4 regions of the Janthinobacterium sp. 1_2014MBL_MicDiv genome follow, and region 3 is predicted to be linked to each of the others. Evidence: predicted binding sites of a transcription regulator. Region 3 holds the regulator's gene; each other region holds the start of a gene.
The links. Region 3 encodes sigma-54, which starts transcription at its own class of promoters, with help from an activator protein. Its sites were predicted from a motif close to TGGCANGNAANCTGCTTT; they were not measured.
Positions count from the first base shown of each region.

Region 1 (4,411 bases), 2.5 Mb from region 3:
TCGTGACACCGGCCACGGCGCCATGAGGCGGCGCCGTCCATGCCGGCGGCGCCCGTCAGCGCCGGCGCCTGCCCAAGCCGGTTGCGCCAGTCGCGCCGGCGACGGCGGCCAGCGCGGCCAGGCCTGCAGCCAGCAAGGGCAGGGTGCCCGGTAGCGGCATCGGCGTGGCGTGGCGCACATACGCCAGTTCGGAACTGTTGAGCATGTTCAATACCAGCGTGTAGCTGCCTGCCGCCAGCAGATTCGTGACGGCGCCAAACTGGCCGCCGCAGCTGGTGCCGATGCCCGTGCCGGTGGGCGTGCCGCAGCCGGTCGGATCGTAGGTGAACACGTTGCCGCTGGTCAGCGGCGCCTGGGCGTAGCCCGTATTCAGGCTGGCATCGTCGGCCAGTTCGGTGCCGCCGAGGATGCCCGAGCCGAGGCTGCCGTCGGGCGCCCAGTTGAAGACGATCTGGCCATTGCCGTCGATGATGCTGAAGGTGAGCGCCATATTCGTGCTGGCGGCCGATCCCGTGCCGGCCAGGGCATCCAGGTACAGCTGCATGAAGGGCAGGGCCTGGAAGTTGAAGGCCAAGGTCGCGCCCGGTTCGCCGACGACGAAGTTGACGGCCATGGCCGTGGTGGAGCCATTGCGCCCCGACGCGTCGGCGTTGCCGCTGCCCGTCAGGAAGGTTTCCGCCGCATTGACCGTATGCGTGCTTGTCGACCCCGGTGGAAAGGGTGGGATCTGCGACGTGACGATCTGCGCATCGCCGCGCGCATACGAGGCGTTGCCCATGCCTTGCTGCGTGAAATCGTTTTGCCCTTTGCTGACGGCGCCGCGCGCCGCTTGCGGTGCGTCAATCTCGTTGCTGCCGCCGTGGATGACGCTGCTGCCATTCAGGGTGGCCGTGGTGCGCGACAGGTCGATGTTGCTCAGCAAGGTGGTGGAACCCGTGGGATTGCTGATCACCAGGCCAAAGACGCTCGTGTACGCATAGCCATATGCCGCGGCGTGGGCTGCGTCGCTAGCCGCCAGCAACAGCATGGCCAGCAGCGCCGCGGGAAGGCGGTTACAAGAAAAAATGCTCATGAAAAATCCTCATCTCCTGCTCGGACGGCGGCATGGCGGCGGCTGTGCAGGCGGCGCCAGGCTGTAAGGAAAACCGACAGGCTTGCCGCATAAAAAAGGCGAGGAGACTACCCTCGCCTGTGAGTCCCCCTGTTAGCTGCTTCAGGCGCTGACCTTGCGGCGGCTGGCATAGCCCAATCCAGCCAGGCCCAGGCCCAGCAGGGCCAAGGTGCCCGGTTCCGGTGCCGCTTGCTGTTTCACGAGGTCCACGCTTTCCACCGCGTTCAGGGTCAGCGTGTAGTTGCCGGCGCTTAAGGCATTGCTGACGGCGCTGAAGTTGCCGCCGCAGCCCGTGCCTACGCCCGTGCCCGTGGGTGTGCCGCAGCCGGTGGGGTCATAGGTGAACAGATTGCCGCGCGTCAGGAAGTTGGTCGCCAGGCTGGTGTTCAGGTTGGCATCGTCGGCCGATTCCGTGCCGCCCGAGATGCCCGAGCCGACCACGCCGTCGGGTGTCCAGTTGAAGACCGTCGCGCCAGTCGAGTCGGTGATGGTGAAGGTGACCACCAGGTTGGCCGTCGCCGTGGACAGGGGGCCGACATTGTTTTGCAAGAAGACCTGCATGAAGGGCGAGGACAGGAAGTCAAAGCTCAGGGTTGCCGTTGGCGAGCCGACGACGAAGTTGACCGAGAAACCTGTGGTCGAGCCGTTGCGCCCGGAAGCGTCGGCCGTTCCGGAGGGGTCGTCCAGGTGGACTTCGGCCACGTTGACGGCTTGCGTGGAAGTGGAGCCGGGCGGGAACGAGGGGAATTGCGTGCTGACGATTTGCGCATCGCCGCGCGAATAGTTGCCCGACGGGCCTTGCTGCGTGAAGTCGTTCTCGCCCTTGGTGACGGCGCCGACCGTGGCGCGCGGCGAATCGAGTGTGCCGGGACCGCCCTGGATGACGCTCACGCCATTCAGGGTGGCCGTGCTGCGCGAGATGGTGGTGCTGTTCAGGGCCGTGATCGAGCCCGTGGCGGCGGCGATCTGCAGGCCGAAGATGTTGTTGTAGGAGTAGCCGTAGCCGCCCGCCTGGGCGCTACCGGCGGCGCACAGCATGGCCAGTGCCGCCGCGGCCGGGAGCAGTTTCAGTTGGGATAATTTCATTTGGATCACCTCACATCATGTGGTTGGGGAAGTCTTGCCTGAGCCCTGTCGGCAGGTGCTCATGGCCAGTACCAAGCGACTTCCATGCCAATGCATGAGATTCTTTTAAAATCAATGACTTGGCCGGCTTTTGTTGACGTGGTGCAGGTGTTGGCGCAGGCGCTGTAAGAAAAGCCGACGGCGGCCGTCAGGGCTGGCCGCCGTGGGGAGCCGGGGCCAGCAGGGCCCGGATGTTGGCCAGCAGGCGCGGCGCCGGCGGGCAAGCCTGGAAGGCGGCCGCCAGTTGCCGCGCCGCCAGCCTGGCCTGGGCATCGTCCAGCATCCGCGTGGCCGCATGGCGCAAGGCCGTTTCCTGGAAGCGGTCGGCGCGCAGCAGCAGGCCGGCGCCGGCGCCGACGATGCCATGCATGTTCAGGAACTGGTCGAGATTGCCGGCGATGCCGATCACGGGCACGCCCGCCGTCAGCGCCTGCTGGCTGGTGGGGCTGCCGCCGTTGCAAATGACCAGGCTGGCGCGGCGGGCGGCCGCATCGCCGGGCAGGAAGGGGGCGACAAAGGCGTTGGGCGGCACGGCATCGACGCGGATGGTGCCGGCCGTGGCCGCCAGCACGGTGACGGGCAGGGGGGCCAGCGCGCGCAGCACGCGCGGCAGCAGCTGGCCCTGGCCGGAACTGCCCAGGGTGACGTAGATGATGGGGCGTCCACTGCTCAGCTCCGCGCGCTGCCACCAGTCCGGCAGCTCGAGCGGCGGGGCCCAGATGACGGCGCCCAGGTAGTCGTGCGTGGGCGGCATGGCCTGCGGCGCAAACAGTTGCGGGATGTCCGCGTACAAGGTGCGGTCGGCATCCGTATAGGTGCGGCGCAGGTCGCTGCCCAGCGATGGCAGGCCGTGGTGGCGGCGCACGCGGTTCAGGGGCACGGCGTGCGAGGCGAAGGCCAGCGGGCGGATCAGGCGGAACAGGGGGTTGGCCAGCCAGATGGGCAGCACGCTGGTGAGGGGCAGGCTGGGCACCGTGTAATGCTGGCGCACGTGGGGACTCCAGTAGGCATTGCTGACGGTCATGTAGGGAATGCGCTGCAGGCGCGCACTGACGGACAGCGACAGGCGAAAGTCGCCGATGACGAGGTCGGGCTGCACGGTGTCGAGCAGGCGCAGATCGTCTGCCACGTATTGCAGCAGCGTGCTTTCTGTATAGACGGGCTTGCCTTTGGCCAGCGCCTGCAGAAATTGCTGTGAAGGTATGCTGTCGATGCGCCAGCGTCGCAACGCGGCTTGCCTGAAGCAGAAGTCATATCCGTCCGCGCAGGCAAAGTGCACGTCGTACGCATCCTCGTCCAAGCCTTGCGCCAGGCTCAGTGGGCGGCCGATATGGGCCAGGGTCACTGCCTCGGCCATGAAAAGAATTTTTGTGCGCGTCATTGGATGGGCTCTTGCGTCGTCTCCCGTGATGCAGTTTTGCCTGCCGGATGCCTGCAAGGTTGGAGTGGCGAACCGGCGTTTGGTTCCCGCCGCGCGTGGCCAGGCGTGGCTGCTGGGCGCCAGGCTTTCCCGTCATCGGCTAGAGTGAGCGTAAAGGAGGTCCGCCATGCACCCACTATCCCGCGATATTCCGCGGCGCGCGCACAGCACGCCAGAACCCGATATGCCGCCGCCGCCCGAAGGCGATCCGCTTACGCCGCCGCTGGAGCCGCCGCCGCACATCGATCCCGTGCCGGTCGAGGAGCCGACGCCGCCAGCGCCACCCGTCAAGATGGGGTGAGCGACAGGCGGCGTGCCGGCGCACCTGCCGCCACGCCCTTTATTTCCAGTCGGAAATGGAATGCGCGCGCGGCGGTATCGCCACGCCATTTAAACAACAAAAAAGCCAATAAATGTTGCCGAGTGGATACAAAATGCGTGCTAACTGCTGTGTGTCATGCGGCCGTCACGATTCTGTTCTTATAATGAGACATCATAAAAATTCTTGTACAGGAGACCATCATGGGCAATTCCTTGCATAACAAAATTTACCTGGGCAGGCGGCCCGCGATTACCGGCAAGAACCTGATGGCGCTCGCGGTGGCAGGCGCCGTGGCCGGTTGCGGCCTGGCGTGGTTGCTGCTGCGCACCTACAAATAAGCGTCAGCCAGCCCGTGTTTCAGCCATCCGTTCGCTGCGCGGGCGGTGGCAGATTCACGTTGCCTGTTGCCGATGCGCAGCGGGGCGCGTACCAT
Region 1 covers NZ_CP011319.1:1,743,941-1,748,351, forward strand. The annotation lists gene YQ44_RS07765 (nitroreductase family protein) at 1-26, shown strand, start outside; gene YQ44_RS07770 (EDSAP-1 family PEP-CTERM protein) at 56-1,072, opposite strand; gene YQ44_RS07775 (EDSAP-1 family PEP-CTERM protein) at 1,214-2,197, opposite strand; gene YQ44_RS07780 (glycosyltransferase) at 2,385-3,617, opposite strand; gene YQ44_RS28735 (hypothetical protein) at 3,784-3,957, shown strand; gene YQ44_RS28740 (hypothetical protein) at 4,179-4,316, shown strand.
Region 1: a site for sigma-54 is predicted at 2,270-2,287, ahead of YQ44_RS07775 (EDSAP-1 family PEP-CTERM protein). Genes of this name have one in related genera too.

Region 2 (4,411 bases), 2.8 Mb from region 3:
ATGGCCGGATCCAGGTGGTGGCACACCATCAGCATGTCCAGGTGCTCGTCGAGCGTGTTGACGGTGAACGGGCGCGTGGGATTGGTCGACGAAGGCAGCACGTTGGCCTGGCCGACGGCGGCGATGATGTCGGGCGCATGGCCGCCGCCCGCCCCTTCCGTGTGGAAGGTGTGGATGGTGCGGTCCTTGAAGGCGGCCAGCGTGTGCTCGAGGAAGCCGCCTTCGTTCAACGTGTCGCTGTGCAGCGCCACCTGGATATCCATGCGCTCGGCCACCGACAGGCAGTTGTCGATGGCGGCCGGCGTGCTGCCCCAGTCCTCGTGCAGTTTGAGGCCGATGGCGCCCGCGCGCACCTGCTCTTCCAGGGGCAGCGGCAGGCTGACATTGCCCTTGCCCATGAAGCCCAGGTTCATCGGAAAGGCGTCGGCGGCCGCCAGCATGGCGTGCAGATGCCATGGCCCCGGCGTGCAGGTGGTGGCGGCCGTGCCGACGGCCGGTCCCGTGCCGCCACCGAGCATGGTGGTGACGCCGCTCATCAGCGCCTCCTCGATCTGCTGCGGGCAGATGAAGTGGATGTGCGTGTCGACGCCGCCGGCCGTGACGATCATGCCTTCGCCGGCGATGATCTCCGTGGCGCCGCCGATGGCCAGGGTGACGCCGGGCTGGATGTCCGGATTGCCCGCCTTGCCGATGCCGAAGATCAGGCCATTTTTCAGGCCGATGTCGGCTTTCACGATGCCCCAGTGGTCGAGGATGACGGCATTCGTGATGACGGTGTCCATCACCTCGGCCGCGCAGCGCTGCGACTGGCCCATGCCGTCGCGGATCACCTTGCCGCCACCGAACTTCACTTCTTCGCCGTAGATGGCGTAGTCATGCTCGATCTCGATGAACAGCTCCGTATCGGCCAGGCGGATGCGGTCGCCTGTGGTGGGGCCGAACATCTCGGCATACGCGCTGCGGGGAATGCTGGCCATCTCAATCCTTTCCCGGTGGGGTGTCCTGCAGTTCGCCCATCACTTCGCCATTGAAGCCGAAGACCTTGCGCTCGCCCGCCAGCGCCACCAGCTCCACCGTGCGCTGCTGGCCCGGCTCGAAGCGCACGGCGGTACCGGCCGTGATATTGAGGCGCATGCCATACGCGCGCCAGCGCTCGAACGACAGCGCCGGGTTGACTTCGAAAAAGTGAAAATGCGAGCCGACCTGGATCGGCCGGTCGCCCCGGTTGGCCACCACCACGGTGGCCGTGGCGCGGCCCGCATTCAGGCTGATTTCGCCCTCTTCCAATCTGTACTCGCCTGGGGTCATGTGGGACTCCTTCAAAGATCGCAACGCTTGCCGGCCGGTCGCCGGCGCAAAACAGCCATGGCGCGGATGGCGCCCTGGCCGGTCAGAAAACTACGGTATCGGGTGATGCACGGTCACCAGCTTGCTGCCGTCGGGGAAAGTCGCTTCCACCTGGATGTCGGGGATCATCTCGGCGATGCCGTCCATGACGTCGGCGCGCGCGAGTATCCTTGTGCCGTCCGACATCAGCTGCGCCACCGACTTGCCATCGCGCGCGCCCTCCATGATGGCGGCGCTGATCAGCGCCACCGCTTCCGGGTAATTGAGCTTCAGGCCGCGCGCCAGGCGCCGCTCGGCCAGCAATGCGGCCGTGAAGATCAGCAGCTTGTCCTTTTCGCGGGGAGTCAGGTCCATGTCTTTCCTTTCATCGTCAGGTATTCCAGCTGCGCGGAACAACAGCGTCGCGCCCCAGCAAGGCGGGCCGCAGCAGCTGCCAGGCGGCCAGCATGATGTGGCGCGCCGCCTCGCTGTCGTCGCACAGCAGGCGCACCACCACCAGCGATTTCATCTGCGTGGCGCCAAACGCGGCGCCGGCCGGCACCTTGATCTCGCGCAAGGCGGCCAGCACAGCGGGGACAAGCGGCGGGCCGACGCCGATCAGGGTGGCGCACACGCTGTGGCCGGCCAGGCCCAGCGGGCTGGCCATCAGCGCGCCGCCGGCGGCCAGCACGCCCTGCTCCCACCACAGCAGCTTGCCGCCGCGGCGTATCTGCACGTGCTGGGCGATGCTGCCGGTGTTGAACGTTTCGCCCGAGGCGCTGCGGCCCAGGCAGACGATGTCGCAGCCGATGTAGCTGGCGTCCGTCGCCAGCTCCACTTCATGGCGCAGGCGCACGCAAGCCTGGTCGAAGAAGATGCTTTCCTGCGGCAGCCACTCGATGGCCGCGCCGGCGCCGACGCGCAGCGCGACGTGCTGGCCCGAGACGTGGCCGTTGGCGCGGTACCATTTGGCGGCGCCCGGCGACGTCAGGAAGGCATGCGCGCCGTCGCCCACCGTGGCGTTCACGGCCAGCTGGTCGCCGCCCACGACGCCGCCGGGCGGATGGATGATGATGGCGTGGCAGACGCCTTCGCCTTCCGGATACAGCGGCTTTTGCACGCGTAGGGGGCCGCTGTGGGTGCGCTCGACGAGGCGGCTGACGCCGGCGTCCAGCGCAAAGCCCAGGCGCAAACGTGCCTGCCAGGCGCTGTGCGCGCTGGCCTCATGGGGCGTGGCTGGAGAGGTGCTGTCTGGCATGCGGGGCGATCGCGTAAATAAGCAATGACCTAAGCAGGATATGTGCCAGCTTCAAGAGAAGGAATGGTGAGAATGCTGCACCGTCCTGCGGCAGCCGCACCGCAATGGTGCGGCCGGCGCACCGCGGCGCATGCAGGGCGCGGCGGCGTGCTTACGCCACGTCGAGCACGCGCCGTTCGCGCAGCAGCGCCGTGAAGGGCGCGGCGGCCAGCGGGCGGCTGAAATAATAGCCCTGCATTTCGTCGCAGCCGTGCTCCGTCAGGAAATCGACCTGCGCGCGCGTTTCCACGCCTTCGGCGATGACGCGCATGTCGAGGTTGTGCGCCAGCGAGATGACGGAGCGGGCGATGGCCGCGTCGCTGCTGCTGGTGGTGACGTCGTCGACGAAGGATTTGTCGATTTTCAGCACGTCAATGGGAAAGCGCTTCAGGTAGCCCAGGCTGGAATAGCCGGTGCCGAAATCGTCGAGCGAAATGCCGACGCCGATATCCTTCAGGCGCGTGAGGGCCGCCACGGCCTTGTCCGGATCGCCCATCACCGTGCTTTCCGTGATTTCGATGCCCAGGCAGGCCGGCGCGATGCCGTACTTGCGCAGGGTCGCCTCGACGAACGGCACCGTGCGGTCCTGCGCAAACTGCTTGCCGGACAGGTTGACGGCCACCTTGATGCTGCCCAGGCCCGCGTCGTGCCAGCTGCGGATCTGCGCGCAGACGCTTTCCAGCACCCATTCGCCGATGGCCGTGATCGAGCCGTATTCCTCGGCCAGCGCGATGAACAGGCCGGGCGGCACCTTGCCCAATACCGGATTGTCCCAGCGCAGCAGCGCTTCCGCGCCCAGCATGGCGCCCGTGCGCAGACACATCTGCGGCTGGTAGTGCACCTCGAATTCATCGCGGCCGATGGCGCCGCGCAGCTGCTGCTGCATGGCCAGGCGGGCGCGGATATCGCTGCCCATGCGCTCCGTGAAGAAGGCGTAGTGGTCGCGCCCCATTTCCTTGGCGCGCACCAGCGCCGTGTCGGCGTGGCGCAGCAGGTCGTCGAGGCTGTCGCCGTCGGCCGGACACAGGGCGATGCCGATGCTGGTGGTCAGGGCCAGGCGCTCGCCGTCGACGCTGAGCTCCCCGCGCAGGCCGGCCAGGATGGTTTGCGCCAGCGCAAGCGTACGCCCCAGCAGGGCGTCGTCCTGCAGCAGGATCTGGAATTCGTCGCCGCCCTGGCGCGCCACCGTGTCGCCTTCGCGCACGCAGCCCGTCAGGAAGCGCGCCACCACCTGCAGCGCCTTGTCGCCCACGGCCTGGCCGTGCGAGTCGTTGATGTTCTTGAAGCGGTCCAGGTCCAGGCACATCAGCACCACCTGCTGGCCGTCGCGCACGGCGTTCACGCGCGCCTGTTCGAAGCGCTCGCGCATCAGCACGCGGTTCGGCAAGCCCGTCAGCGCGTCGTGGTAGGACAGGAAATCGATCAGGTGCTGCTCGGCCTTGCGCTCGCTGATGTCGAGGAAGACGCCCACGTAATTGACGACGGCGCCGTCCGGGCCATGCACGGTGGAGACGCTGAGCAGGCAGGGATAGGTGTCGCCGCTCTTGCGCCGCGTCTGCACCTCGCCCGACCAGCAGCCGCTGCTGCGCAGTCCCTGGCGCATGGCCAGCAGCACGGCTTCGCCCGTGTACTGCGCGTGCAGGCGCATGATGTCGGTGCCCAGCACTTCCTGCGCCGTATAGCCGGTGATGCGCGTAAACGCGGGATTCGAGGTGACGATGACGCCGGCCGGATCGGTGATCAGGATGGCGTCCTGGGTGGCTTCGAAGACCTGGCCGGACAGGCGCA
Region 2 covers NZ_CP011319.1:1,986,613-1,991,023, reverse strand. The annotation lists gene ureC (urease subunit alpha) at 1-977, opposite strand, end outside; gene YQ44_RS08855 (urease subunit beta) at 979-1,308, opposite strand; gene YQ44_RS08850 (urease subunit gamma) at 1,399-1,701, opposite strand; gene YQ44_RS08845 (urease accessory protein UreD) at 1,718-2,584, opposite strand; gene YQ44_RS08840 (EAL domain-containing response regulator) at 2,736-4,411, opposite strand, start outside.
Region 2: a site for sigma-54 is predicted at 2,615-2,632, ahead of YQ44_RS08845 (urease accessory protein UreD). Genes of this name have one in related genera too.

Region 3 (4,411 bases):
GAAGCGGCACTGAAATGGCGGTCCAGCGCCGTGCGCGCGGCCGCCAGCACAGAGACGCCAGCCTGCGCCTGGAATGGCGCCGCCAGGGCCTTGATGGCCACCGGCAAGCCTTCACCGGGCGTCGACTCGAACAGGGCCGCCAGCGCCTCCATGGCCGTCTCCGGCAGATACACATCGGCCAGCCCTGTATACAGCGCATCGGCCGCGCCGATGGTCAGGCCCGTCAAGCCCAGGTACAGACCCAGCTGGCCAGGCAGGCGCGACAGGAAATAGCTGCCGCCCACATCGGGGAACAGGCCAATATTGACTTCTGGCATGGCCATGCGCGTGCGGCCCGTCACGATGCGCAAGCGGTTGCCGGGGCCGGCCTGCGCCACGCCCATGCCGCCGCCCATCACCACGCCATCCATCACGGCGATATACGGTTTCGGATAGAAATGGATTAAATGATTTAAAGCATATTCTTCTGTAAAGAAATCTTCCAGCAATGCACTGCCACCCTGCGGCGTGGCCCGGCCCGCATCGTAAAAGAAGCGGATGTCGCCGCCGGCGCACAGGGCTTTTTCGCTGCTCGAGCGTATCACCACGGCGTCCACCTGCGGATCGTCGCGCCAGGCCAGCAAGGCGGCACTCATGGTGCGCACCATCTCCAGCGACAGGGAATTCAAGGCTTTCGGGCGGTCGAGCACGATGTGCGCGGTGCGGTTGCGGATGGAGGTGTGGACGAAGTCGCTCATGGCAGGCAGGCAAGAAGTGAAAGTGCCAACATTCTAGCGCCTGCAGGAGCAACCTTGCGTTCGGCCAGGCGATCCGTGCGCAAGGGTGACGGGCGCAAAAAAGGGCGCAAGATGTGCGCCCTTAGTTGATCACAACTGCGAGAAGCGGGTGGCCTTAGACGGCGACGACGGCTTCATCCTCTGAGTTGTCTGGCAGATGCTTGATCGCCTCTTTACCGTGCCCTTGCACTTTGCTTTTGTATTTCATCACTTGCCGGTCCAGCTTGTCGATCAGGGTATCGATCGCGGCATACAGGTCTTGCGCCAGGCTTTCCACATAGACGGTCTTGCCACTCAGACGCAGGTTGACTTCGGCCTTTTGACGCTTTTCTTTCTCTTTGAGGTTGTCCACGGTCAGAATCACGGCGATATCGATAACGTGATCGAAATGACGTTTCACGCGCTCCAGCTTCGTTTGTACGTATTCACGAATGGCTGGTGTCACTTCGAGATGATGTCCGCTGATGGTGAGATTCATACACACTCCTAAAGATGATCGGGTTCGTGCGGTATCCATCGTATCCGGCCCGCAGAGGAACCGAAAAAACTACAAGCACTTACGCAGACTCACTGGCGGAATTTTCAACGCTTCCCGGTATTTGGCAACAGTACGTCGCGCAATCACCATGCCTTGTTCTCCCAGCATGTCCGCAATCTTACTGTCGGATAAAGGATTTTTAGGGTCTTCTGCTCCTGTCAGTTGCACGATCAATGCCCGTATCGCCGTCGATGACGCTTCGCCCCCCGCTTCGGTGGCGACGTGGCTACCAAAGAAATATTTCAACTCGAACATGCCGTGCGGGGTCAGCATGTACTTTTGAGTTGTTACCCGCGAGATAGTACTCTCGTGTAAACCCAGTGTATCAGCTATTTCACGGAGCACAAGGGGGCGCATGGCAACGGCCCCATGCGAGAAAAAGTTCTTTTGTCTTTCTACTATCGCCTGCGCCACGCGCAGGATCGTGTCGAAGCGCTGGCGCATATTCTTGATCAGCCACTTGGCTTCCTGCAACTGTGCACCCATGGCGCCTTCGCCCTTGCCCTGCTTGAGCAGGTTGGCATACATGGCATTGACGCGCAGGCGCGGCATGACGTCATTGTTCAGCGTCACCTGCCAGCCATTGCGCGCGCGCTTGACAACCACGTCCGGCACCACGTAGTCGGAAACGTCGGAAGCGAACACGGCGCCCGGGTGCGGATTGCACAGGCGAATCACGGTCTGCGCCTCGCGCAAGTCTTCGTCGTCGCAATCGAGGGCTTTTTTCAGCTTGTTGAAATCGCGCTGGGCAAACCAGGCCAGGTGCTTTTCCACGATGACGATGGCCATGCGGCGCGTCACCAGGGCGATATGCGGCAAACGCTTGATTTGCAGCGCCAGGCATTCGGAGGCGTTGCGCGCCCCCACGCCTGGCGGATCGAAGCTTTGCAGCAGCGCCAGTGCCGTGCGCAGCTCGTCGGCGTCGATGTCCAGCTCCGCCGGCAGGCGCGCCAGGATGTCGTCGAGCGACTCTTCCAGGTAGCCATTGTCGTCGAGGGCGTCGATGATCAGCTCGACCAGCGCGCGGTCGCGCAATTCGAGCACCGTCACGCGCATCTGCTCCATCAGGTGTTCGCGCAAGGTGCAGTGATGGGCTTCGAGTTGCGGACGGGCATCTTCGTCGTCGGGCGCCTTGCCACGGCTCGCTTCGCTCCAGTCGCTGTCGCCGCCATCCATGGCGGCCGGACTCTCGCCCGCCTCGCCGTCAAACCCATCCGCTTCGGCCGGCGCGGCGGGCGCCTCCTGGCTCGGTGGCTGGGGCGGTGCCTCGGCCGGCGCGGCCGTCGAACTCAAGGCGCCATCGGACAGCAGGCGCAACGAGCGGTCGAGCGGATCGTCGAGACGCTCGAGCAGGGGATTGTCCGTCAACAGCTGCTCTAGCTCCTGGTGCAATTCCAGGGTAGACAATTGCAACAGGCGTATCGATTGCTGCAACTGCGGCGTCAGTGCCAAGTGCTGCGAGGTGCGCAGCTGCAATGATTGTTTCATTGGCTCACATGCGGAAGTGTTCGCCCAGATAGACCCGGCGTACCGACTCGTTCGCGATGATGTCGTCGGGGCGTCCCGACGCCAGCACCGAGCCCTGGTTGATGATGTAGGCACGGTCGCAGATACCCAGCGTCTCGCGTACATTATGGTCGGTGATCAGCACACCGATATTGCGCTCCTTCAAGAAACGCACGATGCGCTGGATTTCGATCACGGCGATCGGGTCGACGCCGGCGAACGGTTCGTCGAGCAGCACGAAACGCGGGTCCGTGGCCAGCGCACGGGCGATTTCCACGCGGCGGCGCTCGCCGCCCGACAGCGACAGGGCCTGGTTCTCGCGCAGCTTTTCAATCTGCAAGTCGGCCAGCAATTTATCCAGGCGCTCCTCGATCTCGGCCTTCGTCAACGGACGGCCTTCGACGGTCTGGATTTCCAGCACGGCGCGGATATTGTCTTCCACCGTCAGCTTGCGGAAAACGGACGCTTCCTGCGGCAGATAGGACAGGCCCATCTGCGCGCGGCGGTGGATCGGCAGCCTGGAAATATCCACGCCGCTGATATCGATGGTACCGCCATCCGACGGCACCAGGCCGACGATCATGTAGAACGAGGTGGTCTTGCCGGCGCCGTTCGGCCCCAGCAGACCCACCACTTCACCGCATTCGACTTGCAGCGAAACATCATGCACGACTTGCCGCTTGCCATAGGTCTTTTGCAGCCCGCGGACGATCAGGGTACTGCCGCAACGTGTATTTTCCATTATTTCTTTCCTGGCGCGGGCGCCGCCGGCGCTTTCTCCGCCGCGGGTGCCTTGGTCTTCGGCTGGATCACCATGCGCACGCTACCGGCGCCCGGGGCGCTGGTGCCGCTGTCACTGTTTTCCATCTTGAACACTTCGTTGCGGCTGTCATATGAAATGAAGGCGCCATTGGCCACATCGGTGATTTTCGTGCCTTCCAGGCGCGTCAGCTTGGCCTTGGAAAACAGTTTCACCACTTCCGTCTTGTTATCGTATTCCACGCGCTCCGCTTCGCCTTCGACCCACAGGTCGCCCGCGCCATCGCGCTTCTGGCGGAAGGTGGCCAGCTTGCCCGGATCGGCCCAGAAGGTGATGAACTGGTAGCCTTGCGGGTCTTCCGTGATCAGGGCCCGCCCCGCCTTCATGGTCAAGGTGCCCTTCACCAGCACCACGTCGCCCGTCAGAGTACGGACTTGCTTGATGTCATCCATCTGGCCGCGCTGGGCCGTGATGACGGCTTCCTTCTCGGAATCGGCCTTCTCGGCATGCGCCGCACCCATCACGCCCAGCGAGCAGACGGTCGACAATAGAGTCAACAGCAAGATGTTCTTCATATTATGGTTTCCTTGTTTCATTCTGTCAGTGTGCCGCCGCGGCCGGGCGCGGTTTCGGCGGGAGGACGATGCGCAGCGCCTGCTGCACTTCCACCACACCGGTGGCGTTATTGGCTTTCATGCCCACGCCGGTCACGTGGGAGACCCCCATCAGCATGTCGACCGGCACGTCCGTTTCCATGCGCTCTTCATCGGGGAACACCGTCAGTGCTTCCGTCTTGAGCGTCAGGTTCTGCGCCTTGGGACTGGCCACGCG
Region 3 covers NZ_CP011319.1:5,657,026-5,661,436, forward strand. The annotation lists gene YQ44_RS24495 (enoyl-CoA hydratase/isomerase family protein) at 1-737, opposite strand, end outside; gene hpf (ribosome hibernation-promoting factor, HPF/YfiA family) at 892-1,254, opposite strand; gene YQ44_RS24505 (RNA polymerase factor sigma-54) at 1,324-2,802, opposite strand; gene lptB (LPS export ABC transporter ATP-binding protein) at 2,807-3,562, opposite strand; gene lptA (lipopolysaccharide transport periplasmic protein LptA) at 3,562-4,155, opposite strand; gene lptC (LPS export ABC transporter periplasmic protein LptC) at 4,181-4,411, opposite strand, start outside.

Region 4 (4,411 bases), 210 kb from region 3:
ACGCGCCGGTACTGGATCGCTTCGGCCACATGTGCTTGTTCGATGACTGGACTGCCTGCCAGGTCGGCGATGCTGCGGGCCACGCGCAGCACCCGGTGATAAGTGCGTGCCGACCAGTGCAGGTGCAACATGGCACTGTGCAGCAGCCGCTCGCCATGTTGTTCCAGCTGGCAATGCTGTTCGATTTCCACGTTGTTCAGCCGCTGGTTCAATTTGCCCTGGCGCGCCAATTGCAGGGCCGACGCCGCCGCCACGCGCGTGGCGATTTGTTGCGTGCCTTCGCCAGCACCGGCTTGCCTGCCCAGCGACGCCGGCGGCATGGCCGCCACTTCAATCTGCAAGTCGATACGGTCGAGTAGCGGTCCGGACAAGCGGCCGTGGTAGCGCAGCACAGCGTCCGGCGTGCACCGGCAGCGGCCGGATGCGTGGCCCAGATAACCGCAGGGACACGGGTTCATGGCGGCGATCAGCTGGAAGCGGGCGGGAAAATCGGCTTGGCGGGCCGCGCGCGAAATGGTGATGACGCCCGATTCCATGGGCTGGCGCAGCACGTCGAGCACTTTGCGGTCGAATTCGGCAATTTCATCGAGGAAGAGCACGCCGCAGTGCGCCAGCGAAATTTCGCCGGGCCGCGGAACATTGCCTCCGCCCACCAAGGCCACGCCGGAAGCCGTCTGATGGGGCGCACGATAGGGGCGCCGTTTCCAGTGTTCCACTTTAAAATTGCCGCCCAGCGAATGCACGGCGGCCGATTCCAGCGCCTCTTCGTCGCTCATCGGTGGCAGCATGCCGGGAAAACGGCTGGCCAGCATGGTCTTGCCTGCACCAGGCGGACCCACCATCAGGACGTTGTGGCCGCCAGCGGCAGCCACTTCCAGCGCGCGCCGCGCTTGCTGTTGTCCCTGCACATCGGCAAAGTCCGGATACAGGAAAGCGGGTGCAGCCGGCATGGGCTGGTGGCGCTGCAGGGGCGTATGGCTGGCGCGCGCGGCAAAATGCGCGCATACCTCGAGCAGGGTGTGGGCTGGGTAGATGCCGGCATCGCGGACGAGCGCCGCCTCGTCCGCGTTCGCGTGCGGCAAGATGAAGGCGCGCGGCACGCCGGTCTTGTCGCGTTGCATGGCAAACGTCATGGCCAGCGCGCCCCGGATGGGACGTAGCTGTCCTGACAGCGACAGTTCGCCAGCGAATTCATAGTGGTGTAATTGGTCGCCCGGCAATTGGCCGGAGGCGGCCAGAATGCCTAGCGCGATGGGCAGGTCGAAACGGCCCGATTCCTTGGGCAGATCCGCCGGGGCCAGGTTGGCCGTGATGCGCCGCGCCGGCATGTCAAAACCGCAGTTTTGCAGCGCGGCACGTACGCGGTCGCGCGATTCCTTCACTTCCGTATCCGGCAAGCCGACGATCGTAAAGGACGGCAAGCCATTGGCAAGATGGACTTCGACACTTACCTCGGGCGCTTCCATGCCGGCCAGGGCACGGCTTTTCAGGACTGCCAGACTCATCAGATCCCCCTGTAGCGCGGGCGCGGGCAGGATCAGTCTAGTCCTTGAAACGGCGTGCGGCTTGCGCTATGCCAGCAAGAACGCCGATTACGGCGCCTTGCGTGCGGCGATTTACGCTTTTGGATCGTTCAGGCGCGTTTCCAGTTCGATCAGGCGCAATTCCAGTGCATCGAGCTTGGCGCGGGTCTTGGCCAGGACCTGGGCCTGGATATCGAATTCCTCGCGCGTGACGAGATCCAGGCGGGCGAAGCCCTGGGTCATCATCGATTTCACGTTCTTCTCGATATCCTTGGCCGGCGAGTTTTCGATGGCTTGATGGATCTTGCCTTGCAAGTCGTTAAAGAAGGTATTCATGTCCATGGTCAGTCCTTTTATGGTGCGGCCTGTGCATCGCACCATTGCGGTGCACAGCGGCGTTAATCTGGTGCGAAACTGGGCAAATTCACAATGCTTTAGCCGCCCGTTCCCGCATGCCCAGGGGCTTGCAGGGTATGTATGGACGGAAACGCACCTGTCAAGGTGGCAATGGAGCTGGCACGTATTCTGCTAAAGCATGGATGAACGCTTTGTGATCTCCAGCCAAGATTTTAAACCTCAACCGCTTTAAAAGTTCAATAAAAGGGAATCGCCATGAAGAATCTGTCCAAGAACATGACTTTAGCAGCAGCGTTGACACTGGCCATGACCGCCGTGTGCGGCAGCGCGATGGCGCAGGAAGCGGCAGCGGCGCCCGCCGCCGAAGCTGTGCCCGACAACGTGGTCAGCTACAACGTGGCGCTGACCAGCGATTACCGTTACCGTGGTCTGTCGCAAAGCCGCCTGAAACCTGCCGTCAGCGGCGGCGCCGACTATACGCACAATCCGACTGGCCTGTACGTGGGCACCTGGTTGTCGAGCATCAAATGGATCAAGGATGGCGGCGGCGATACGGATCTGGAATGGGATATCTACGGCGGCAAGCGCGGCGAACTCAGCAAGGATTTCACGTATGACGTGGGCGGCCTGTATTACTTCTATCCCTCGAACGGCCTGAGCACGAATGCGAATACCTTCGAACTGTACGGCCAGCTCGGTTATGGCCCGCTATATATCAAGTACTCGCATTCGACGACGAATCTGTTCGGCGTGGCCGACAGCAAGAATAGCGGTTACCTGGACCTGGGCGCCAACGTGGAAGTGCATGATGGCTACATGCTGAACCTGCACGTGGGCCGGCAAAAGGTCGAGCACAACAATTCCCTCAGCTATAGCGATTACAAGATCGGCGTGACCAAGGACTTCGGCATGGCGACCGTGTCGCTGGCTGCCGTGAAGGCCAACATCGCTTCGCTGGCGCCCAATGGCAAGAATCTGGCGAAAACGGGCCTCGTATTGACTGTTTCCAAAACCTTTTAAGCGAGACTGCCATGAAAATGATTACTGCAATCATTAAACCGTTCAAACTGGACGAAGTGCGCGAAGCCTTGTCGGCTATCAATGTGCAAGGGATTACCGTCACCGAAGTGAAGGGGTTCGGCCGTCAGAAAGGCCATACGGAACTGTACCGTGGCGCCGAGTATGTGGTTGATTTCCTGCCAAAAACCAAAATCGAAGCGGCGGTCGACGACGCCATTGTCGACCAGGCCATCGAAGCCATCGAGGGCGCCGCGCGCACCGGTAAAATCGGCGATGGCAAGATTTTTGTGTACAACCTGGAACAGGTCATCCGCATCCGGACCGGTGAAACCGGCAACGAAGCGCTCTAAGGGGAATATTGATGCGTAAAAATATAACAACATTGTTAGCTGGGTTAGCCTGTCTGTGTGCGTTTGGGGTTGCCGCGCCCAGTTTTGCCGATGCCCCGGCCAAGCCGGAAGCCGTGACGGCCGCTGTTGCCACGCCTGCCGCGACGCCGGCGCCCGATGCCGCCGTGCCGGCTGCCGCGCCAGCCGCCGCCGCTCCTGCCCCAGCGGCTGCCGCGCCGGCGCCCGTCGCCAACAAGGGCGACACCAGTTTCATGATGATCTGCACCGTGCTGGTGATCCTGATGACGATCCCAGGTCTGGCCCTGTTCTACGGCGGCCTGGTGCGCTCGAAGAACATGCTGTCGGTATTGATGCAAGTGTTCATGGTGTTTTCCCTGGTGGTGGTGCTGTGGTGCATTTATGGCTATTCGGTCGCCTTCACGGAGAAAACCGCCTTCTTCGGCGGCTTCGACCGTCTCTTCCTGAATGGCATCTGGGATCCGGCCAAGGGCACGTTTGCCGCCGCCGCCACCTTCAGCAAGGGCGTCGTCATTCCCGAGTTCGTGTTTGTCGCCTTCCAGGGCACGTTTGCCGCGATTACCTGCTCGCTGATCGTCGGTGCCTTTGCCGAACGCGCCAAGTTTTCCGCCGTGCTGGCCTTCGTCGTACTGTGGTTCACGTTTGCCTACCTGCCAGCGGCGCACATGGTCTGGTTCTGGACCGGCCCTGACCTGATCACCGATGCGGCGACGGCAGCCACCGAAGCGGCCAAGGCTGGCTGGATCTGGCAAAAAGGCGCGCTGGACTTCGCCGGCGGCACCGTGGTGCACATCAATGCCGCTATCGCCGGCCTGGTGGGCGCCATCATGATCGGCAAGCGCGTCGGCTACGGCCGTGAATCGATGGCGCCGCATTCGCTGACGATGACCATGATCGGCGCGTCCCTGCTGTGGGTGGGCTGGTTCGGTTTCAATGCCGGTTCCTCGATGGAAGCGGGCGACGTGGCGGCTCTGGCCTTCGTCAATACCATGCTGGCCACGGCTGCCGCCACCCTGTCGTGGGTGTTTGGCGAGTGGATTACCAAGGGCAAGCCTTCCATGCTCGGCGGCGCGTCCGGCGCCGTTGCCGGCCTGGTGGCCATTACCCCGGCGGCCGGCTTCGTCGGCCCGATGGGCGGCCTGG
Region 4 covers NZ_CP011319.1:5,451,026-5,455,436, reverse strand. The annotation lists gene YQ44_RS23605 (YifB family Mg chelatase-like AAA ATPase) at 1-1,505, opposite strand, end outside; gene YQ44_RS23600 (accessory factor UbiK family protein) at 1,617-1,865, opposite strand; gene YQ44_RS23595 (TorF family putative porin) at 2,136-2,900, shown strand; gene YQ44_RS23590 (P-II family nitrogen regulator) at 2,912-3,250, shown strand; gene YQ44_RS23585 (ammonium transporter) at 3,262-4,411, shown strand, end outside.
Region 4: a site for sigma-54 is predicted at 2,038-2,055, ahead of YQ44_RS23595 (TorF family putative porin). Genes of this name have one in related genera too.